2 linked regions of the Acidaminococcus fermentans DSM 20731 genome follow. The protein of the gene in region 1 interacts with the protein of each later gene in a pairwise test. Links are inferred from orthologs where the notes say so. Each region holds a gene or a part of one and is shown on either strand. Other genes may lie near its edges. The genes, in order: ACFER_RS06925 and ACFER_RS00640.

Region 1 (11,905 bases):
GGTAGTACTTCTCTTTAATGAAGTCTTCCTCATCCAGCTTCTTGGCCAGCGCATTGCTGACCGCCGAGCAGTCATCGATGTCGATGCCGCCCGCCTTGTCGATGAATACCCGCAGGAACCAGTCCCGTTCCCGCACGTATTCCACATCCACCAGTTCCAGCCCGGCTTCCTCCACAATGGGAGCTGCCAGGTCCGTCACCCGTTCTGTGATTTTCTTTTTGTCCATTCAGGCACCTCTGCTTTTTTCTTTCCTAGTAAACGAAAGAGCGGGTACGAATACCCACTCTCTAAGGTCTGCCTCAGTTTTCCTCATTATTATAGCACCCTCCCGGGAAAATGGCAACTGTTGGAAGAAATGTCCCCTATACACCTCACCGGACAAATGTGATATAATATCCTGTAACTTATGGTCTCAATCCATTTCTATCTGTTATAGGAGCTGACGTGATGACAAGCAACAAGAATAAGAACTGGAGGAACCTCTTCGGTTCCTCTTCTCCTCACAAACGAAAGAAGCTGGGGGGGACGATTTTTTCGGCCCTGATGGCTCTGGTGCTGGTGGGCTTCCTTTCGGTGGCCGCCTTCTTTGCGGTGGCCAAGTTCACCACCGCCAAGATCCTCACCAAGGACATGGCACCCATGGCTTCCTCCCAGTTCTTCGACGCCAAGGGCAACCTGATCACTACGGTGAATTCGGAAGAAGACCGGATCCCGGTGACCATCGACAAAGTCCCCAAGAACCTCCAGCATGCGTTCCTGGCGGCAGAAGACATCCGGTTCTATGAACACGGAGGCATCGACTTCCGGGGGATCGGCCGGGCCATCTACACCTACATCCGGTGGGGCGAGGTCCAGGGGGGCAGCACCATCACCCAGCAGCTGGCCAAGAACTACTTCCTGACCCAGGAACAGACCCTGAGCCGGAAGCTCCATGAAGCCTTCATTGCCCTCCAGATCGAACAGAAATACACCAAGAACGAGATCCTGGAGATGTACATGAACCAGATCTACTTCGGCCAGGGGGCTTACGGGGTGGAAACCGCCGCCAACACCTACTTCGGCAAACACGTGGAAGATCTGGATCTGGCCCAGAGTGCCATGATCGCCGGGATCCCCAAGAGCCCCAACTACTACTCCCCCCTGTCCAACCCCAAGGCCGCCAAGGCCCGGCAGAAGACGGTGCTGGAGCAGATGACCAAATACGGGTTCATCACCAAGGAAGAAGCCGACAAGGCCTATGCGGAGCCCCTGACCTACAAGAGCCTCAATGAATCTCCCGGCTCCAAGAAATACTTCATCGATTACTGCATCCAGCTGCTGGTGGACAAGTTCGGTCCCGACGCCGTGTACAAGCAGGGCCTGAAAGTCTACACCACCCTGGATCCGGATATGCAGAAGGCTGCGGAAAAAGCCGCCGCCCTCACTCCCACCTACTACACCGACAGCAACAAGCTGAAACAGCCCCAGAGCGCCATTGTGGCCGTTGATCCCAAGACCGGCTACATCAAGGCCATGATCGGGGGCCGGGGCACCGACCAGTTCAACCGTGCCGTCATGGCGGAACGGCAGCCCGGTTCCTCCATGAAACCCTTTGTGTATCTGAACGCCCTGGAACAGGGAGCCACCCCCGGGGACACCGTACAGGATTCTCCGATCCCCGGCGAATGGAATCCCCAGAACTATGACCGGAGCTTCCACGGCACCGTCAGCTACCGGACGGCCCTCACCTATTCCTACAATGTGCCCGCCATCAAGGTGGCCATGAAGTACGGTACGGAAAAGACCATCAAGCTGGCCAAGCGGCTGGGCATCACCACCCTGGTGGAGGATGACGACAATCCGGCCATGGCCGTAGGGGGCCTGACCCACGGGGTCACCCCGCTGGAAATGGCCGGTGCCTATGCGGGCATCGCCAACATGGGGAAATTCAATAAACCCACCCCCATCATCAAAATCCTGGACCGGAACGGCAAAGTGCTCTATGAACACAAGACCAATCCCACCCAGGCTGTGAAACCGGAAAGCGCCTACATGATGATCTCCATGATGGAAGACGTCATGACCCGGGGCACCGGCCGTGGTGCCGCCATCAGCCGGCCCTGCGCCGGGAAATCCGGGACCACCGACAATTACCACGATGCCTGGTTCGTGGGCTTCACCCCCAACCTGGCCTGTGCCGTATGGATCGGGGATGACAACAATGAATCCCTGGGCGGCATGACCGGGGGCGGCCAGCCGGCCACCCTGTGGCGTGCCTTCATGAGCGGTGCTCTGGACGGCATTCCTGCTGAAGACTTCGAAAAACCGGACGGCTTCAAGATGCCGGCGCCGAAGTATGAAGCCCCCAAGCCCCAGCCCAAGAAACAGACCACCAAGAAACAGGATACCAAGAAAAAGGACAGCAAGAAGGAAGACGCCCTGCCGGGAGGCGGGAACGTTCCCCAGCCGCCCCGGTCCGGCAAGAGCTCCACGCCCCCGCCGGTACGGCCGCCGAAACAGTGATAAAAAAAATCCCTGCCGCAGCTGCGGCGGGGATTTTTTTGTCAAGGGGTAAGAGTCAATGGCCAGTCGACAATGGCCCAATGTTAAATTTGCAGACAAATTTTTGAATATGCAGAACCTTTGGATCAAATAACCTCTCAGTTTACTCTCGATTCTGGTTCTATAGAATCAGAAGGATTCGCCCATCCAGGCTAATCCTGTCCTAAGGCTTCCGACTTCAGACTCCTGACTCCAGACAAGGGACTGTTGCTCATGCAACAGTCCCTTTCCATCGGCCGCTGCCACAGCAGCAGCTTTTTACCGGTTGTTCTTGAAGAAGGCCAGGGCCACTTCCGGGAACAGGGCATAGGACAGCACATCTTCCACGGAGGCATTGGGATAGCCTTTGGCAGCCAGGTCGGCTTTCATCTTTTCCATTTGCGGCGGAATATCGTCGGCCGGTCTGTGGGTAATGGGAGAAATCACGGTCTTGCCGGTCTTCTTTACGATCCAGCGGCGAACCAGTTTCTTCAGATCTTCGCTGATGGGTCCCGGCGTCTTGCCGTATTTGCCCATGACAATATCCTGGATTTCGTTGGGGATCATTTTGTACCGTCCCATCATGACGTTCATGGTGGCCATGGTGCCCACAATCTGGCTGGAAGGAGTTACCAGAGGAGGATACCCCAGGTCGGCCCGGACTCTGGGCACTTCCTTCAGCACTTCTTCGTATTTGTCGGCCATGCCCATTTCAGTGAGCTGGTTCAGCATGTTGGACAGCATGCCGCCAGGGATCTGGAAGCTCAGGACCTTGGGGTTAATGCTGATGTTGCTGGGCAGCTTGAAGGTCTTCACCAGATCAGCACGGACTTTCTTGAAGTGGTCCGCAATGGGCCCCAGTTTGTCCATGTCGATGCCAGTATCTCTTTCGGTGCCCTTCAGGGTGTACACCAGGGATTCGGTGCAGGGATGGCTGGTGGTTTCCGCAAAGGGAGACAGAGCCGTATCCACAATATCCGCACCGGCTTCGATGCCCTTCAGCAGGGTCATGGAAGCCATGCCGCTGGTGCAGTGAGAGTGCACGTTTACAGGGATGCTGATTTCCTTCTTCAGGGCCTCTACCAGGGAAGCGCAGGCATAGGGAGCCAGCAGGCCGGACATGTCTTTGATGCAGATGGAGTCAGCCCCCATTTCCACCAGTTCCTTGGCCAGCTTCAGATAGTCGCTGTCCTTGTGGTACGGGCTGATGGTGTATACCAGGGTGCCCTGGGCATGAGCGCCGGCAGCCTTGGTGGCTTTCATGGCCGTTTCCAGGTTCCGGGTATCGTTGAAGGCATCGAAGATACGGATGATGTCGATCCCGTTGTCCACGCTGCGTTTGACGAATTCGGTGACCACATCATCGGCATAATGGTTGTAGCCCAGGATGTTCTGGCCACGGAGCAGCATCTGCAGCTTGGTTTTCTTCACATGTTTCCGGATTGTACGCAGCCGTTCCCAGGGATCTTCGTTCAGGAAACGCAGGCAGGAATCGAAAGTGGCGCCGCCCCAGGCTTCCAGGGCATAGAAGCCGCAGTCATCCAGGGCTTCCAGCATGGGCAGCATGTCGCTGGTGCGCATACGGGTGGCACACAGGGACTGATGGCCGTCACGGAGAACCGTTTCCACGATTTTAACGGGGTTCGGATTGTTCATTGCTCAACCTCCTATAGTTACGAACAGTCTAACTGATTTATACAATGTATATTATATCATACATCCGTCCTCTGAGGTAATACATTGTAGTTTATTCAGAATATTAGCAGATCCTTATTTCAGTGTGAAGCTTTTCTTTTCCGGAATTCTTCCCACATGGCGGTGAGCTTTTCCGGGTCTTCCAGGATGGAGCAGCAGGCGGCGGCCAGGATCTGGCTGCCATAGCCGATGGCCTTATGGGCGGCTTCCGTCTTCCCGGCCTTCAGATAGACTTCGGAATGGGCCGGGGTCCCTTCCGGCACAAAGGCCACCCGGATGCAGGTGCCGGGCATGTGGTACAGGATGATGCCGAAATCCGTGGAACCGGTTTTCTGCCGGGGTTCCGACAGCTGGGGCGCCCCGAAGGCCCGGGCCTGTTCCATCACCAGGTCATTGAGGGTCAGACAGGGGATCTTGGCATAGAATTCGTGGGTCTCGGTGATGGTATGGGTGGTACCGGTCATCAGGCAGGCCCCTTTCAGGATATCCAGGAACCGGGGTTCCAGGCTCCGGAGGTAGCCGGTATCGTAGGAACGGAGCTCATACTGGGCCAGGGTCCGGTCAGGGACCACATTGGCCGGTCCCCCGGCGTCCCGGACCGTGTAGTGCATCCGGGTGTCCTCGTTCACATGTTCCCGGAGGAATTCGATGGCATTGAAGCTGAGCAGGGCCGCGTCAAAGGCGCTCCGTCCCTGTTCCGGGCTCATGGCCGCATGGGCCCGCACCCCGTGGAATTCCACCCTATAGCTTTTGTTGGCCATGCTCTTTACATCCACGCAGGTGGTGGGCGCGGCGTGCATCATCAGGGCGATGTCGATGTCCTGGAAGCAGCCCTGCTCCATCATCACCGTCTTGCCCCCGATGGTCTCTTCCGCCGGTGTCCCGTAGATCACCAGGGAAAAGGGCACGCCTTTCCCAGCGAACCGGTCCCGGACCGCCAGGGCCGCCCCGATGACGGAAGGTCCCTGGAGATGATGGCCGCAGCCATGGCCCATGCCTTCCAGGGCATCGTATTCACACAGGAACCCCAGCCGGGGTCCTCCCTCTCCCTGTTTCCAGGTGGCCCGGAAGGCGGTGGGCAGGGTCCCTACTCCTTTTTCCACGGCAAATCCCTGTTGTTCCAGATAGTCTTCCAGCAGGGCGGAGGATTTGGTTTCTTCCAGGCCCACTTCCGCCCAGTCATAGATCTGGTCCGCCATGCGGCACAGTTCTTCCCGGCGTTTTTCCCAGCTTTCCTTGATTTTTTCCCGTTCCATGGTCATTCTCCTTTATTTTCTTCCTGACAGTTCCGGAACCAGTCCAGATACTCCTGTTCCACTTCGGTAAAGAGCCGCACCCGGTAGTCCACCGGCAGCCGCAGGGTCCCTTCCTGTTCCCGGTTTTCCGGATGGTCCATGAGATGATGCAGGTCGCTGAACATCAGGGCCCGGTCGATCTGTTCCACTTCCGCCCATTCTTCCGGGGTAAGGGGCCCTCCCAGGAACCGGTCCAGCACCGCCTGGAGCAGACGGTCTTCCAGCTCCCGGTACCGGGGCATGTTCACCTTGTAGGGATGGGGCACGTCGGACAGATAACATTCCGTGGCGTCATGGAGCAGGGCCCCCAGGATCACCTGCCGGGAATCCCCCCGGGCTGCCGCTTCTTTGGCCGCCGCCAGACAGTGCTGGCCCACGGAATAGAAAGTCTTCACATGGCCGTTGCCCCGGCACAAAAGGCTCAGGGCATGGGCGATGTCCTGGATCCGGATGGTTTCCGGGTCCGGATGGAGGGGATCGAACTGGATCCCCGTATAGGTTGTGATTTCCCCCTCACTCATGGACCGGCGCCTCCTTTGTTCCTCTTCCCTCTGCCCTCATGCCTCTCCCAGGAACTGTTCCCGGGCCGCCGCCACCTGGCGGACATGATCCGCCACCGTGGTGCAGCAGCCCCCTACGGCCACGGCTCCGGCCTTCATATACTCCAGGGCATAATCGCCGAACTTCCGGTCCGTGCCCACTCCATGCCAGGTCTTGGTCACCGGGTCATATTCTTCTCCGCTGTTGGGATAGACGAATATGGGCCGGTCAGAAGCGGTTTTCAGTTCTCCGATCAGGCTCACCAGGTATTCCGGTTTGGTGCAGTTCACCCCCAGGGCCTCCACTTCCGGGAACTGACGGACCACTTCCGCCGCCGCTTCCCGGATCGGGGTCCCTTCGCAGATATGGAGCCCGTCCCGGCAGGAGAAGCTCACCCAGAAGGCGGCTCCCAGATCTTTGGCGATGGAAACTTCCACCAGGGCTTCTTCCAGGGAGGGCTGGGTCTCGAACAGCAGCACATCCGCCCCGGCCTGCCACAGCAGTTCCGCCCGGCGCCGATGGAATTTTTCCAGATCTTCCCGGGACACCCCGTAATGGCCCCGGTATTCGGACCCATCCGCCAGATAGGCGCCGTAAGGCCCCACCCCGGCCAGGCACAGAGGCCAGGCCCGGCCGGCGGCTTTCCCTTCCCGGTCCCACCATTCCTGCCGGGCTTCCTGGAAAATGGTCACGGACCGGGTGATCAGCTCTTCCGCTTCCTGTTCCGTAAAGCCGTTGGCCACAAGCCCCGGGATGGAAGCCTGGTAGCTGCAGGTAATCCCCGCATCGGCCCCGGCCCGGAAATAATCCAGATGGACCTGTTTCACCAGTTCCGGCCGGTTGGCCAGCACCCGGGCGGTCCACAGGCTGTTGTTCAGATCCGCTCCCAGGTTTTCCAGGGCCGTGCCCATGGAGCCGTCAATGACCAGGATCTTGTTCTGGTCCAGGATATTCTTCAGTGTCTGTCTCATCGTTTCTCTCCTTTGATTCTATATACCGGCAGCGGGACGTCCCTTTCCGCCGGTATACTGTCCCCATAAGTGTGGACACTTTTTAAGAGTAGCACCTGCCCACAAAATTGGACAGGCTACAATTTGAATCCTTTAAAATTGGCGTGCTCATTTTGGACCCAACCTATTGAACACAATCATATGCATGTGGTATCCTCAAATCCAATAAAGCCAAGGAGAATCCACATGAGCAGAAAACTTTTTACTGAGGAGCAGATTGCAGCGTTGCGCCAGAACCCTTATGTGTATAGCGTAAGCCGCTCTACCCTGGTCCTGAGGAAGTCCTTTAAAGAAATCTTTTACACCGAATATATGGAAGGAGTCTATCCTAAAGACGTCTTCAAAAAATACGGCTTTGACCCTGCTGTGCTGGGCGAAAGACGCATTGGCGGTGCTCTCCAGCATATCAAAGAGGAATATGCCAAATATGGTTGTTTCTATGAAGGCAGGAGACCCGCCGACAGGTCTGACACCGCCGCCAAGGTCAAGCCTGAAGATGACATTAAGGCCCTCAGACATGAAGTTGAATACTTGCGGCAGGAAGTGGAATATTTAAAAAAAATTTCCGCGATCAAGAACACAAAAAGGTAGGTTCTCTGCTCATGAACGATTCCTCTTGTGTGTTCGAAATCATAGAAAAGACGGTAAGTACCAGCGAGAACAGACTTTCCATCAGCAGTTTATGCAAGATGGCAGGCGTGTCCCGAAGCGGTTATTATGCCTGGGTAAAGGCGGAAGCATTTCGGCAGGCCCAGCAAGAACAGGACCGCAAGGACTTTGAACTGATCCTTGCCGCTTACAAAAGACGAGGGTACAAGAAGGGCGCCCGCAGCATCTATATGGAGCTGCTCCACATGGATCCGCCCGTCATTATGAATGTGAAGAAAATCCGTCGTCTGATGAAAAAGTTCCACCTGCTTTGCCCCATCAGGAAGGCGAATCCCTATCGGCAGCTGGCGAAAGCCCTGAAGACCAATACGGTGGCCGATAATCTGCTGCAGCGCCAGTTTGAGGACTATGGTCCTCGCATGGTACTGCTGACAGATATTACCTATCTTCCTTACAATGGGATCTTTGCTTATCTTTCCACCATACTGGATGCCTATACCAAGCAGATTCTGGCGTATGTCCTCAGCGATTCTTTGGAGGTGGATTTCGTGGTAGAAACGGTGAACAACCTGATTCGAGATCACGGCGTCTCACTGCATGCTGAAACCATCGTGCATTCTGACCAGGGTTGCCATTACACGAGTCACAGCTTCATCGATATCCTCCATGACAAGGATCTCAGACAATCCATGTCACGGCGGGGGAATTGCTGGGACAATGCGCCGCAGGAAAGCTTCTTCGGCCGTATGAAAGACCATGTGAAAAAGAAAATTGCAGCAGCAGTGAGCTTTGGGGAGGTGAAGGCCATCGTAGATGATTACATGGATTATTACAACAACGAGCGCTACCAGTGGGAACTGGCGAAACTGTCGCCAAACGAGTTCTACCAATTTGTAACAACAGGGGTTTATCCGCTCGATATTCCCAAGATGCCCGAGGTTCCTACATTGAAGCGGAGAGCCTGTGAGCTGGGGAACCAGCTCACCTCATAAAATGGCAAAAGCAGCCATTTTATGAGTAAGGAGCCAGTGCATAAGATTGGATGGTTAGGGGCCTTCTGATAGACAATTACCAAACGTCCATTTTAAAGGTACCAGGATTGTTGAACTGTCTAAAACAAGGGGTCCTACTTTTAGAAACTGTCCTTGACAAGGGGTACGGTTTACGGACGCCTCTTCCCTCTTCACTCTGCACTCTTCACTCTGCACTCTTCACTCTTCTCTCATCCTCCACAGTCCCGTAGGAGACCACCGGGGGATTTTCGCCCCGTTCTTTGGCCGGCAGGAACCGGAACCAGAAATCATCGAACAGCCGGAAGATTTCCTTCTGCTGGGTGACGATGAACAGGATGGTGATCATCACATAGATGGCGGACAGGATGTCCGTCATGGCCCACAGGGCATCGGCTTTGGCATGATAGAGCACCACACAGGGGATCATGTAGTAGAACATGTACAGCCGGGTGCCGATTCTGTTCCGCCGGGTGTCCCCGAAGGCGTAGTTGACGGATTTCTCACAGCTGTAATACATGCCGATGATGGTGGTCCAGGCAAAGACTGTAATGGCCAGGGCCAGGAACCAGGCCCCCGGTTCCCCGAAAGAGACCCGGAAGGCGGCGGTGGTGAGCCGGGCACTGTCCAGGCCGGGGAAATCCGTATAGGCATGGGTCAGGATCAGGGAAAGGGCCGTAACGGAACACACCACGATGGTGTCCAGGAACACTTCCCCCCAGCCCCAGGAAGCCTGGCGCACCGGATGATCCGTCCGGGCCGAGGCATGGGCGATGATCCCGTAGCCAGTGCCTGCATCATTGGAATACAGTCCCCGGGCAATGCCGTAGCGCATGGCATCCTTCACGGTGGCTCCCGCAAAGCCCCCGGCGGCAGCCGTAGGACTGAAGGCGCTGCGGACGATCAGGGCCAGGGCCCCGGGTACCTCCTGCCAGTTCTGGAGCAGGATGGCCACTCCTCCCAGGATGTACAGCAGGGCCATCACCGGCACCACCCGTTCCATCACCTGGGAGATCCGCCGGAGACCCCCGAAGATGGTGGCAAAACAGGTGATTCCCAGAAACGCTGCAGCGTACACCGGCGGGATCCCGAAGGCTTCCTTCAGGGCCCCCACTACCGATTCGGTCTGGACGGAGCAGGTCCAGGGGCCCAGGGTGAAGCAGGCCACGGACAGGAGCAGGGCGCCTCGTTTCCAGCCCAGGGCGTTTTTCATCACAAAGGACCGGTCGCACATGTATTCGTCCATGGATTTGGAATATTTCACCCGGAACCGCTGGCCCAGGATGATCTCACAGGCTTTGGTGGACATGCCCAGACAGCCGGACACCCACATCCAGAATACGGCCCCCGGTCCCCCGGACACAATGGCCGTAGCCACCCCGCCGATGTTCCCCACCCCGATGGTGTTGGCCATGGCGGTGCAGGCGGCGGCAAAGCCGGAAACCGTGCCATGGCCCTCCCCTTTCTGGAACATTTTGCCGAAGGTGTTCCGGAAATGGAACCCCCAGTGGCGGAAATTGTAATAAAAGCGGAACCGGAGGCTCAGATACAGCCCCATGCCCACCAGGACCACCGTCATCGGTGTCCCCCACAATGCGTCTGCAGCCCCCTGCAGAAAAGTCAGCAGCAATCCCCTCAACTCCTTATGGTAAATGTATATCCTATAATATCAGTTGGATTGGCGGGCGTCAATCGTCCAGTCCCAACAGGGTCCGGTACAGCACTTCTCCGCCCCGTTCCACGTCTTCCGGAGGCGTGTATTCTTTGCCGCTGTGGCTGATGCCCAGATGGCTGGGGATGAACAGCATCCCCACCGGGATCCGGTGGGCGATGGAATCCGCATCGTGGCCGGCGCCGCTGGGCATCACCTGCCAGGTGGCTCCCAGGCTGTCCGCCGCCTTTTCAAAGGCTTCCATCAGTTTGGGATCGCACAGAGCGCTGTCCTTGTGGATCAGCTGCTGCACCGTGAACCGGGCATCCGGGATCAGCTCCGTGGCCGCCCGGATCTCCCGGATCAGTTCGTCAGTGTACTGCCGGTCCACATTGCGCATTTCAAAGGTGCAGGTCACCTTCCCGGGGACCACATTGGCCGCATTGGGGCTGCACTGGATCTTCCCGGCGGTGAACACCAGGCTGTGGCCGATCTTCCGGCAGGCTGCGTCGGCAAAGACGATGAGTTTGGCCATGGCCACCATGGCATCCTGCCGGTCCTCCATGGGGGTGGTGCCCCCGTGGTTGCTCTGGCCTTCCGCCGTCACCAGGTACCGGACGATGTTGGAGATGCCGCTGACGATGCCCAGCTGGATCCCTTCCTTCTCCAGCCGTCCCCCCTGTTCGATGTGGGTTTCCAGGTAGCAGGCCGCATCGGAAAAGTCCCGGCGGCAGGCCAGGATTTCTTCCACCGAATGGCTGAATCCCTCCAGGGTTTCCCGGAGCAGGGGCTGGTCCGGATCTGTAAGCCCGGCCAGAGTCCGACTGCCGAAGGTCCCTCCCAGGGGGCTGGCTTCTTCCCCGTTGAAGGCGTACACCTCCACCGTGTGCCGCAGCTTCCGTCCTTCTTCCCGGAGCCGCCGGACGCAGCCGATGGCCGCCGCCACCCCGTAGGCCCCGTCATAAAGACCCCCGGAGGGCACCGTGTCCAGATGGGACCCCAGGAGGATGTGCTTTGCCTCCGGATCCGTCCCGGGCAGCACGGCCCGAAGATTCCCCGCCGCGTCCCGGCTGGTGGTGAGACCCGCCTGCCGGAGCAGCCCTTCCGCCGCCTCCAGGGCCTGGAAGAATTCCGGACTGTACAGCCGGCGGGTATAAGACCCGTCCGGATTTTTGCCAAAATGGCCGATGGTTTCCAGGATATCCATAACTTTTCCCATGAAAAAGACCTCCTTCACGTACATTTCTTCCATTATAACCATAAAATGGGGAAATAGAAAAGGAGCTGTGAAAAAATGAAAAATCATTTTTCACAGCTCCGTCCCTGGCAGCAGCCCCCTTAAAACAGCTCGATCTGGTCCGTTTTGGGCATCCCTTCCAGGACTCCCAGTTCGTCCAGGATCTCCACGTTGCTGGTGCTGATCTTGGCCCGGTTCCGCAGGTCTTCCTGGGAAATGAAGGGGCCCTTCTTCCGGGCCTCCACGATCCCTTCCGCGGCCACGCCCCCGATGCCCCCGATGGCACCCAGCGGCGGCAAAAGCCCTTTTTCCGTCACCAGGAACTTGTGGGCGTCGGA
Region 2 (11,931 bases), 1.4 Mb from region 1 along the record:
ACTGGGTGAACCAGGACGGCAGCCTGCGGTACAGCAACACCAACGGGAAAAAGCGGCTGGATGGGAAGGAACGGCTGGACGAAGTGTTCCTGAACTATGAACACATCCCCATCCAGAAGGGATTGTCCGGGAAGAGCACCATCCGGAAGGAAATCACCTGGATCACCCAGGAACGGACCTATGAGGATGTGACCAGTGTACTGCCGGTGAAAGCCGGCGGCAAAGTGGACAGCGTGGTGATTATCACCATGGCCATCGAGGACCTGAAGACCACCATTGCCCATGCCACCGGATACAGCTCCCGGTACAGCCTTTACAGCATGGTGGGCAACTCCAGCGAATTCCTGGCCCTCCAGCACAAAGCGGCCCGGGTGGCCCGGGGAGACAACAACCTGCTGCTCCAGGGCGAACCGGGTACCGGCAAGCAGCGGCTGGCCCACGGGATCCATCAGGCCAGCCCCCGGGCAGCGGCTCCTCTCATTACCGTCCGGGGCCATGACGGCTCGGAAGCGGAACTGGAAGCGGAATTCTTCGGCAGTGATGACGGCGCCGGCCATGTGACCGCCGGAGCCCTGGAACTGGCCAACGGGGGAACCCTGTTCCTGGATGAAATCGAAAAATTCCCCACCAAGCTGGAAGATGCCCTGGCGGATGCCCTGCGCAACGGGGTCCGGAACTGGGAAACCGGCACCCGCCGGAAATACAATGTGCGGGTGATCGCCGCCTGCGACTCCAACCTGAAACGACTGACGGACAAGGGACTGTTCTCCCGGAACCTGTATGAACAGGTGATCGGGACGGTGATCCGGGTTCCGCCCCTGCGGGAACGGGTGGAAGATGTGGAAGTGATCGCCAACCACATCCTGACGGAAATGGCCGCCCGGCACAACATGCCCAGCAAGACCCTTTCCCGGGAAGCTCTCCAGCTGCTGAACAGCTGCCAGTGGCCCGGCAACATCAAACAGCTCCAGGGGGTCATCGAACAGGCCTTCTTCCACACTTCCGGCAGTGTCATCGAAGCATCCCACATCAAACTGCCGGGAGAACACCGGATCGAAAAATCCTGGAAGCATGACAAGGATGCCTTTGTGGCCGCCTGGAAAGCTGCGGGAGGCAATATCAGCAAACTGGCGCTGATGCTGGATGTAAGCCGGGTGACCCTGTACCGGTATCTGAAAAAATTCAATCTGGGCCCGGAAGAAAAGAAAAACCGGGGCAAGAAAGCAAAGACGGAAGAAAAATAAAAAATCAGCTGTCAACGGTCAACGGCTAAAAGAGGGTGTTGCATACAAGGTGCAACACCCCCCTATTTCCATGACAAGGAGAAACAACACATGCGTTTACGAAAGAAACCCTGGATCCCTCAGGCCCTGGAAGAGTACCGGGGAAAAGAACTGCTGGAAGACGGACTGGAACAGTATCGGGGCCAGTGGTCCCAACAGGTGCTGGGGGGCCGTCCGGTCCAGCTGGAAATCGGCTGCGGCAAGGGGCAGTTCCTGGCAGCCATGAGCCAGCTCCATCCGGAAATCGGCTACCTGGGCATTGAAACCCAGCGGGATGTGTGCTATTACGGCGTGAAGAAGATCCGGGAAGGGGAAATCCCCAATGCCCGGATCCTCCATGCTGACGCCGCCCATCTCCTGGACTGGTTCGCTCCGGGAGAAGTGGACCAGATCTACCTGAATTTCAGCGATCCCTGGCCCAAGGCCCGGCATGCCAAACGGCGGCTGACTTACCGGACTTTCCTGGCCCAGTACAAAGAGATCCTGAAGCCGGGGGGACATCTCCGGTTCAAAACGGACAATGATGATCTGTTTGCCTTTTCTGTAGAGGAGTTCAAGGAATTTGGCCTGGAAATCGTGGCACTGTCCACGGATCTCCACCATACGGACATCCTCAACGAAGCCCAGACGGAATATGAGCAGAAGTTCAGTGCCCGGGGCAAGAACATCAACTTCTGCGAAGTGGCCTTTTAACGGCGCCGAGGCGGAGCTATGGGAAAACGGTTTTTAATCTGGGACAATCCCCGGGATGCACTGGTGAACCTGGTGTATTTCCTGATGATCCTGGGGGGCGTGAACATTTTCAGCGCCAGTTTCGTGGCGGCGGCGGATATGTTCGGCAACGGGTACCATTATCTGATCCGGTATGCCATTTACGGGGCCATCGGACTGGGGCTGATGCACTGGGTGGGCCGGAAATGGGACTATCACCAGTTCTTCCGGGTTGACCAGCTGCTGTGCGTGGGCTGTACGGTCCTTTTGATTGCCGTGGACATTTTCGGCAAGGCCACCAAAGGGGCCCAGCGCTGGCTGATCCTGGGACCTTTTTCCTTTCAGCCTTCCGAATTCGTGAAACTGGCGGTGATCCTCCTGGGGGCCCATTTCCTGGGCCGGGTGATGGAACAGGGGAAAACACCCCATCTCCACCGGAAGGATACCTGTCAGGCCTTCCTGGAAGCGGCGTTCATGTCCTTCCTGGTGCTGATCCAGCCGGATATGGGGACGGCTTCCATTATCCTGACCCTGATGATCGTACTGTACCTGCTGGCGGGACTGCCCTGGAAAGAATTCGGCATCCTGGTGGGGGTGCTCCTGGGCGGGGCTGTGGCGGCCGTGATCCAGGCTCCCTACCGGCTGAACCGGATGCGGATCTGGCTGACGCCGGAACTGGATCCCCAGGGCAACGGGTACCAGGCGGTCCAGGCCAAAATGGCCATCGGCAGCGGGGGAATCTTCGGTGAACCCTTCGGCATGGGCACCAGCAAGTTCTTTTACCTGCCGGAAGCCCATACGGATTTTGCCTTTGCCATTTTCTGCCAGGAATGGGGCTTTCTGGGAGCCCTGTTCCTGATGCTGGTATTCCTGCTCATGGGACTGGCCCTGTACCGGATCGGGCAGAATACCCAGGACCGGAAGGGGTTCCTGCTGGTCAGCGGGGTGAATTTCCTGGTGGTGGGCCAGGCCATTGCCAATATGGCCATGGTCTGCGGCATCCTGCCGGTAATCGGGGTTCCGCTGTCCTTCATCAGTTATGGGGGCACTTCCCTGATCATCACCCTGGTGGGCATCGGCCTGGTGCTTTCCGTGTACCGGATGGAAATGGAACGGGGAAAACAGCCGGCCGGGTCCCGGGTGCCGCCCTCCGGTAACAGACCGTTCCAGCCGGGACGGAAAGAGACGGGGAGGTGGACCCGGTGAAGATACCGCAGTTTTTGCAGAGAAAAAAGAAAAAAACGGGTCCGGCACCGGAAAAACCGGTGCTGAAGCTGGATCCCAATCACCAGGAAATCCTCCATGAGGGAAAGCTCCGGGCCGTGGGCCTGGGGAAATTCCTGGGGCTGGCCGTGCTGGTCATTGTGGTCCGGCTGTTCTGGCTCCAGATTGTCCAGGGCAGTACCCTGGCCCAGGAGGCCAATGACCAGATCACCGGGGAACATACGGAAATCGCCCCCCGGGGCAGCATCGTGGACCGGAACGGGGAGGAGCTGGCGGTAAGCGTCATCAGCAAATCCCTCTATGTGGATCCCCAGGAACTGGTGGACAATCCGGACCGGTGGCCGGCGGGGAAAATGCCCAGCCGGGACCCCAAAAAGGTGGCAGCGGATGCCCTGGCACCGGTGCTGGGACTGAATGCGAACAAACTGTACGAAGAATTCTGTGAGCCGGACCGGCGGTTCATCTGGGTGAAGCGGACCCTGGATCCCCATGTGGCGGACCAGGTGGAAGCCATCCTGAAGGAACAGAAGCTCAGCGGGTTCCATTTCAAGGAAGAAAGCAAACGGTTCTATACGAAAAACGACCTGGCGGCCCAGGTCCTGGGCTTTGTGGGCACCGATGACAAGGGGCTGGAGGGGGTGGAAGCCTCCATGGACGACCAGCTGAAGGGCCGGAACCAGAAAAAACGCAGCTTCTTCGACGCCAAGGGCAACCAGGTGGGCCAGAGTGCCATGAACCAGGTCCAGGTACGGCGGATGAACACGGTCCAGCTCACCATTGACGCCCGGATGCAGTTCATCCTGGAAAAGAGCCTGGATGAAGCCATCAAAAAGACCCATGCGGCCAGTGCGGCTGCCATCCTGATGGACCCCAACACCGGGGAGATCCTGGGGATGGCCAGCCGGCCCACCTTCGATCCCAACCATTTTGCCCAGGCCCCCAAAGGAGCCTATATGAACCGGGGCGTGGGCATCGTCTATGAACCCGGATCCGTGTTCAAACCCATTATGGGGTCCGCCGGGCTGATGGAAGGGGTCATCACCCCCAATACGCCCTTCAACGACCAGGGGTCCATCGACGTGGGAGGCCGGCGGATCCGGAACTGGGACGGCAAGGGCATGGGCCATGTGACCTTTACTGACGTGATCAAATTCTCCCTGAATACGGGGATGGCCGACCTGGGCCTGAAGCTGGGAGGCGAACGGGAAACCCAGTATGCCAAAGCCTTCGGCTTCGGCAGCGCCACCGGCAGTGATGTGCCCGGGGAAGAAGCGGGGATCCTGTACAACCCCAAGGATATGGTGCCTTCCGATGTGGCCACCATGGCCATCGGACAGGGGATTGCTGTGACTCCGCTCCAGATGCTCCGTGCCATTTGCGCCATTGCCAACGGTGGGAGCCTGGTAAAACCGTATATTGTCAAAAAAGTCACAAGCCCGGATGGAAAAGTCCTCCAGGAAGGGAAAACAGAAGTGGTCCGCACGGTGATCACGCCGGAAGTGGCGGAAGAAATGCGGACCATGATGGAAAAGGTGGTTTCCGAAGGGGGCGGCAAAACGGCCCAGATCAAGGGCTACAAGATCGCCGGCAAGACTGGGACCGCAGAAAAACTGTCTCCCAAAGGCGGCTATATCCCCGGGGTGTACATTGCCTCCTTTGTGGGCTTTGTGCCCAGTGATGCCCCCAGATATGCCATGATCATCATGCTGGATTCGCCCAAGGGAGCCTTCTACGGATCCCAGGTGTCTGCGCCTATTTTCCGGGATACTCTCCAGCAGATCCTGGTGGCGGAAGGGGTCCAGCCCAGCAACTGGGACGGGCTTCCCACCGTGGAATCCCTGCTGGCCAAGACGGCCAAAGAGGCGGCGCCCCTGGCCACCCTGGAGGCGGACGGGAACGGAGCGGTGAAACTGCCCAACCTGGCCGGCCATGCCATCCGGGAGGTGGCCGCTGCCCTGAGTGGGGCCAACCTGGCCCTGATCCCCGTTGGCAGCGGTACCAGCTGGAAGCAGAATCCCGCTCCGGGAACCATTCTCCACAAGGGAGATACGGTGACGGTGTATTTTCGGTAAGGAAAGGAATGGAAGATGGAACCAATCATTATGGCCGGGAAACCGGTGGCGGAAGAAATCCGCAGAAATCTCCGGGAAAAGTTCGCCGGGAAGGAACTGACCCTGGCCACCTTTCTGGTGGGGGACAATCCGGCGGCCCATGTGTACAAACGGAGCCTGCTGAAGACGGCAGCCAGCCTGGGCATCCATACCCGGGATGTGGAACTGCCAGAAGGAGCCAGCCAGGAAGAAGCGGAACGCGCTCTCCGGGCTCTCAGTGAAGATCCCCGGGTGGACGGGATCCTGCCCCTGGTGCCTTTTCCCTGGCACATCAGCCGGATGCAGCTGATCCGGCAGCTGGATCCGGAAAAGGACATGGACTGCATCCATCCCATCAACGGAGGGAAGCTGTACCTGGGGATCACCCCCTGGGGCCCCTGCACTCCCCGATCCTGCATGGCCCTGCTGGATTACTACAAGATCCCCCTGGAAGGGCAGCATGTGGTGATGGTGGGCTATGGAGAAGTGGTGGGACGGCCGCTGACCCTGATGCTCATGGGCCGGTACGCCACAGTGACCGTGTGCCGTTCCCGCACAAAAAATCTGCCTGCCATTACCAGGCAGGCAGATATCATCATCAGTGCAGTGGGCAAACCCGACCTGATCACGGAAGACATGATCCGGGAAGGAGCCGTGGTGGTGGATGTGGGCATCAATTCCGTGGACGGGAAGCTGGTGGGGGATGTGTCCGAAGCGGCCAAAAAAGTCAAGGCTTCGGCCTACACCCCCGTTCCCGGCGGAGTGGGTGTGGTCAGCAACCTGATGGTCATGGAAACCCTCACCCGGCGTCTCTGATCATTTCTGATCCTTGGCCGCCAGTTTGCCCAGGAATTTGGCCTTGTTCACCAGGAACCGTTCATGGGTGCCCTGGCCGATGGTGCCGTAGTTGTCGGATACGGTGATCTTGAAGGTCAGTTTCCGGCCGTCCACTCCGACCAGGACGGCTTTGGCGGTAACAGTCTTGCCCACGGCGGTGGCGGCATCATGGGACAGGTTCACGCCGATCCCCACGCTGGTGGTTTCCTCATCCAGGCAGGGATTGACGATGCTGCAGGCCGCCTTTTCCATCAGGGCCAGCATGGCCGGGGTGGCGTAGACGTCCAGGGAGCCGCTGCCCATGGCGGCGGCAGTGTTGGTGTGGAGCACGGTATCCGTGGCTTCACCCACGGCGCCGATACGGAATTCTTTCATGATATCCACTTCTCTCTTTTAGATTTTTGACAATTCCATCTTACTCGTTTTTTCCCGGAAAGGCAAGGCGGCAGTCTGGAATCCTCCAGGTGCCGGCCGGGACAAGGGCGAAGAAAACAAGACAGCCGGGAGGGCTTTATGAAAAAGATCATTCTTCTTGGGTGCCTGCTGCTGAGCCTTCTTCTCAGCGGCTGCGCCAAAGGCCACATTACCATGGAAATCACCCGTCTGGGAGCGGCGGACCTTACCTGCAGACTGGTGGCGGCACCGGTGCTGAAACCTACGGTGGACGCCTTCCAGGAAGATTTCCGGAAGGACGGCTATGGAGTCCGGCCTGCCAAAGAAGGGCAGTATGAAGGGTTCGTGGCCACCAAGCATTACAATCAGGTGAAGGATATCAAAGACTCCAAAGTGCTGAAGACCTTTGACATCGGCACCTGGGAAAAAGCGGCCCAGGATGCCGCCGGATCCCAGAACGGGGATAAAGCCAAAACGGCCTCCGTTACCAAAGAAAAGAAAGATCCCATTGTCCGTCTCCAGGGAGGCCTGCTGTTCGATACCATCAGTGTCCATACCGGGATCAACATGGCCCCCAAAGAAGAACTGAAGAACAGGGATGCCCAGGCCGTGCTCCAGAACGTGCTGAAACAGTTCGATCTGCGGTTCACCCTGGTGCTGCCCACCGGGGTGGATGCCACCAACGCTACCCAGGTCAGCGACGACAAACGGATCCTTACCTGGAAGCTGCCCCTGGGAGAAGAAACGCCCATGGAGGCCACCGTCACCTACCTGAACCCGGTGAAAGCCGCCGGCTGGCTCATGGTGCTGCTGGTAGTGGGGGGCGTGGGGAACGCCTATTACCGGAAGCGGAAGAGGATGGAAAAAGCTGGGGCGTGAGCCCCAGCTTGTCTGCAGTCAATGGTTAATGGCCGGATGATAAAATTTGCAGGCAAATTTTATGGATGTGCAAATCGGAACCGTAGGGGCTGCACGCCGGGCAGCCCGCCAAATTGCCGATTGTCCGTACATCCTGCGGAGCAACCGGGCTGCATCCCCTACGGTCCATCCTATTACGAAAAAAATCAATTTATGTTACAATAAACATAAGAAAAGTGAGATTCATCCGAAATGGAGGGAAAGCATATGGCTGATTTTCTGCACCTGACCAAACTGACCATCTATGTAGGCGAAGATTTCTTTTACAAGGACAAACCTTTTTACAAGGCAATCTTTGACATTGCCGGGAAATACAAAATCGCCGGCTGTACAGTGCTCCGGGGGACCCAGGGCTATGGGAGCCGGGTGCGGGGGAAGGAACGGAGACTGTTCATCAGTGTTTCCGAAGCCATCAACCTGCCGGTGATCATCACCATGATCGATACAAAGGAACAGATCGAACTGATGTATCCGTTCCTGGAGGAGAACCTGCGCCACGGGGTGGCTACAGTGGAAGAAATCGACATGCTGGCCACCAATTACGTGAAGGAAGAATACCGGAAAAAGATCGAGAACCGGGACAATCCGGAGATGCAAAAATGAAAGGGGGGGGCTGCGGATGGGCAGCACCCCCGTCAGCTGTCAGCTGACAGGAAAGTGTTGCACGAATCGTGCAACACTTCTTTCATTGGAGGAATGAATATGGAAAAAGTCATCATCGAAAGCTTCACCCTGGATCATACGAAAGTGAAGGCCCCTTATGTGCGGCTGATCGGGCAGGAAACCGGGGAACACGGGGACATCGTTTCCAACTTCGACATCCGGCTGTGCCAGCCCAACCAGCAGGAAATCCCCACCGGAGGGATGCATACCCTGGAACATCTGCTGGCCCTGTATCTGCGGCCCCGGATCAAAGGGTATCTGGACTGCTCTCCTTTCGGCTGCCGCACCGGGTTCCATCTCCTGTGCTGGGGGGTCCATGATCCCAAGGACGTGGCCAAAGCCCTGAAGGAAGCTCTGGAACTGGTGGTGGAGACCACCTGGGACCAGGTACCCGGGACAAAGGAAAAGGAATGCGGGAATTACAAAGACCATTCCCTGTTCTGTGCCCAGGAATGGGCCAAGGAGATCCTGGCCAAAGGAATCAGCAGTGATCCCTATGAGAGGAAGATTGTGTAAGGTGCGTCAGAGACGCACCGAATGGGGGTGTGAATTTTTTCACACCCCCATTTTCACGCTCTCGGCAGTTGGACTTCTATGGAGGTCCCTTCATTCACCCGGCTGGTGAGTCTGATCTTGCCCCGGTGCTGTTCTACGATGTGTTTCACGATGGACAGGCCCAGACCGCTGCCGCCGCTTTGCTTGCTCCGGCTCCCTTCCACCCGGTAGAACCGTTCGAAGACCCGCTCCTGGACATCTTCCGGGATGCCGATGCCGGTGTCCTTCACCGTTAGCACCACCTGGTCTCCGTCCCGTCCCATGGTCACGTACACATGGCCTCCGGGCCGGTTGTACTTGACCCCGTTGTCGATGAGATTCATGGCCATTTCCCGGAGCATGCTGCTGCTGCCCCGGACTTTGTCTTCCGTCAGATGGCAGTGGATGGTCACCTGCCTGTCTTTGCAGAAGGGGTCCATGAATTCCACCACGGACTGGATCAGGCCGCCCAGGGGAACTTCTTCCTGGAGGGCCTCCGCCGGCACTTCTTCGATCCGGGACAGGAAGATGATGCTGTTGATCATTTCCAGCAGCCGGGCCGCCTCTTTCCGGATCAGCTGTCCGAAATGGGTGATGTCCTCTTTTTTCTGGTACATCCCGGCGGCCATCAGTTCGGCGAATCCGCTGATGGAAGTCAGGGGCGTCTTCAGTTCATGGGTCACGTTGGCAGTAAAATCCCGCCGCAGCTGCTCCCGTTCCCGGGCTTCAGTAATGTCCTGGATGATCAGCATCCGGCTGGCCCGGCCCTGGGGCGGTTCCAGAGGCTGGAGGTCCAACTGGTACTGGCGGCTCCGGTATTTGACGGTCCGGTTCCAGGCCCGGCTGTTCCGGAGCTGATCCAGGGAAGTCCGGGCCTCCGGGGGCAGGAAGGGCATGAGGAATTTTCCCAGGATCCGGGGGCGGCCGGCGGTGGGCCGTTCTTCCTGCTGGAGCAGCTGGAAGCCCCAGGCGTTGATCCACTGGATCCGCATCTGGTCATCCAGCAGGATCACCCCTTCCTTCAGGCTGTCGGTGATCCGTTTCATGGTGTTCCGTTCCTGTTCCAGGTTCCGCAGGCTCTGGTCCAGCTGTTTTCCCTGCCGGTCGATGGTGGCCAGGAAGGGCAGCAGTTCCGGGTAGGATGTGTGGAACAGCTGTTTTTCTTCTTCCGAAGTGTCTCCCTGACCGATCTGGGACAGGTACCGGGTGGCCTGTTCCAGGGGATCCAGCAGCCCCTGGGTGAGCCGCCGCACGGTGAACTGGCAGATCAGGATCAGCAGGAGCAGGGAGAAGAGCCACCAGGGCAGCAGAGCTTCCAGGGGACGGAGCAGGTCCGTCTGGGTCCGGGCCAGCCGGAGCACGCTGCCGTCCGATAGCCGCTGGGCCGCATACAGGGTCACTTCCTGGAGGGTGGCGGAATGACGGGCGTTGCTGCCCTGGCCTTCGCCCAGGGCCTGGGCGATTTCCGGCCGCTCCCGGTGGTTGGGCATGGCTGTTGCGTCTTCAAAGGAATCATAGAGGACGGTGCCATGGGTATCCACCCAGGTCAGCCGCAGATCCGGAGACGCCTGGCCGGACCGTTTCAGGAACACATAGGGGTCGCTGTGGTGTTCCAGGTCCGTCCCCAGGACCTGGGCCACCTGCTGGAGATCGGCCAGGGTCTGCTGTTTGGCCGTCTGCCAGGAGGCAAAGGCGCAGACCAGGGCGGTGACCAGGATGCAGGCCAGACCCACCAGGAACAGATGGAGATAAATCTGCTTTTTCATACGCTGTGCTCCCGGTCACTGGATCCGGTAGCCCACGCCCCGGACGGTCTGGATGATCCGTCCGGCTTCTCCCAGCTTCTGGCGCAGGCTCCGGATGTGCATGTCGATGGTGCGGCTTTCTCCCGCATAGGAAAAGGACCATACGGCTTCCATGATCTGGTCCCGGCTCAGGACAATGCCTGCATTGGCCATGAGATAGTGGAGCAGATCGAATTCCTTGACGGTGAGTTCACAGGGCTGGCCCTGAGTAGTCACCCGGTGTTTCTTCAGGTCCAGGGTAATGTCTCCGCAGACCAGCAGGTTCCGGTCCTGGGGCTTCTGCCGGCCGCCCCGGCGGAGGACGGCCTTGACCCGGCTCAGCAGTTCCATGATGCCGAAGGGTTTGGAGATATAATCGTCCGCCCCGGCATCCAGTCCGGTGACCACGTCGTATTCACTGGTCCGGGCGGTGAGCATGATTACGGGCAGACCGCTGGTGGCCTGGCTGTCCCGGAGCTTCTTCAGGATGTCCAGGCCGCTTTCTCCCGGCAGCATAATGTCCAGGAGCACCAGATCCGGCTGTTTGGCTTCCAGGGCCTTCCAGAAAGAGGGACCGTCAGGAAAGGCTTCCGCCTGGAATTTCTGGCTGCAAAGGGCATAACGGACCAGTTCCCGGATGTTTTCATCGTCTTCCACACAATAGATCAGCGCCATCCACTGCACCTTCCTTTACAGGGTTTTCTTTCCATTATAGCCCACTTTCCTTGATTCCAACAGGGGGGGAAGAGTTATGGCGGGGCGAAATCGGAGGGAAAACAAACGAACAAAGTTTCATTAAATACTTGATTTAACGAACAAAACGTGATAATATACAAACAACAAACAAAAGTTCGTGTGGAGGGAGAAAAATGAAGAAACTTTTATTGGGACTGGTACTGGTTCTGCTGGGTGTTTCTTCGTATGGGGTCCTGCAGATGGAAGCGGCTCCCACCCGGTACCGGAATCAGCAGGTGGTGGTGTTCCGGGGGGACAGTCTGTGGGGCATTGCCCGGCGGTATACCCGGCCGGAAGAAGATGTGCGGGAAGTGATCGACCGGATCGCCAAGGCCAACCATCTGGACCTGCGCCAGGCCATCCAGCCGGGTCAGAAGCTGACGGTGCCGGTGAAACAGGGAAAACCGGAAAAAACAGAGAAGATGATGGCCAGCCGCAGCTGATGGTTTCCATGGCCGCTGGCCGGGAGTGCTGTACATGTGTTTTCACACGTGCAACACTCCCTTTTTTGTTGTACAATGGAACCATATTGACTGGGGAGAAAGGACAATGGACGAGGGGAAAGCACCGGGGACCCTCCGGGTCTGCCGGGGGAAAAGACCGCCAACTATTTCATCGGAGTATTGGGGAACCTGGAACAGGGACTGATCCCGGCTGAAGGCAGCGGTGACCCTGCCCTGTCTGCCGGAATCCCTGCGGAAGCAGTTTCCGTCGGAAATCCAGAAAGGGGCGGACCGGATCCAGTCCAGCCTGGAAGCA

What was found.
Region 2: the proteins of ACFER_RS06925 (region 1) and ACFER_RS00640 interact in binary tests that used the Escherichia coli proteins (3 or more experiments, as listed by UniProt). The link is inferred for Acidaminococcus fermentans DSM 20731 from one-to-one orthologs.

The regions. Positions count from the first base shown.
Region 1 is NC_013740.1:1,505,841-1,517,745, forward strand. Bases 1-2,974 are described here. They hold ACFER_RS06925 (transglycosylase domain-containing protein), read left to right. Parts: upstream 1-447; coding sequence 448-2,502; downstream 2,503-2,974. Other genes in these bases: ACFER_RS06920 (ribosome maturation factor RimP), read right to left, coding at 1-226; ACFER_RS06930 (pyruvate carboxylase subunit B), read right to left, coding at 2,800-2,974. In the rest of the region: more of ACFER_RS06930, read right to left, coding at 2,975-4,176; ACFER_RS06935 (M20 family metallopeptidase), read right to left, coding at 4,296-5,471; ACFER_RS06940 (hypothetical protein), read right to left, coding at 5,474-6,031; mmuM (homocysteine S-methyltransferase), read right to left, coding at 6,068-7,021; ACFER_RS06950 (HTH domain-containing protein), read left to right, coding at 7,247-7,651; ACFER_RS06955 (IS3 family transposase), read left to right, coding at 7,663-8,661; ACFER_RS06960 (alanine/glycine:cation symporter family protein), read right to left, coding at 8,867-10,258; ACFER_RS06965 (Zn-dependent hydrolase), read right to left, coding at 10,368-11,549; ACFER_RS06970 (PolC-type DNA polymerase III), read right to left, coding at 11,669-11,905. UniProt on the Escherichia coli protein: Cell wall formation. Synthesis of cross-linked peptidoglycan from the lipid intermediates.
Region 2 is NC_013740.1:136,269-148,199, forward strand. The notes cover bases 2,744-5,743. They hold ACFER_RS00640 (penicillin-binding transpeptidase domain-containing protein), read left to right. Parts: upstream 2,744-3,196; coding sequence 3,197-5,290; downstream 5,291-5,743. Other genes in these bases: ACFER_RS00635 (FtsW/RodA/SpoVE family cell cycle protein), read left to right, coding at 2,744-3,200; ACFER_RS00645 (bifunctional 5,10-methylenetetrahydrofolate dehydrogenase/5,10-methenyltetrahydrofolate cyclohydrolase), read left to right, coding at 5,306-5,743. In the rest of the region: ACFER_RS00625 (sigma-54-dependent Fis family transcriptional regulator), read left to right, coding at 1-1,244; tRNA (guanosine(46)-N7)-methyltransferase TrmB, read left to right, coding at 1,335-1,976; more of ACFER_RS00635, read left to right, coding at 1,995-2,743; more of ACFER_RS00645, read left to right, coding at 5,744-6,124; ACFER_RS00650 (thioesterase family protein), read right to left, coding at 6,125-6,520; ACFER_RS00655 (hypothetical protein), read left to right, coding at 6,659-7,417; ACFER_RS00660 (DUF190 domain-containing protein), read left to right, coding at 7,664-8,059; ACFER_RS00665 (S-ribosylhomocysteine lyase), read left to right, coding at 8,159-8,635; ACFER_RS11710 (sensor histidine kinase), read right to left, coding at 8,689-10,419; ACFER_RS00675 (response regulator transcription factor), read right to left, coding at 10,435-11,112; ACFER_RS00680 (LysM peptidoglycan-binding domain-containing protein), read left to right, coding at 11,307-11,615; ACFER_RS11335 (hypothetical protein), read left to right, coding at 11,839-11,931. UniProt on the Escherichia coli protein: Essential cell division protein that catalyzes cross-linking of the peptidoglycan cell wall at the division septum. Required for localization of FtsN.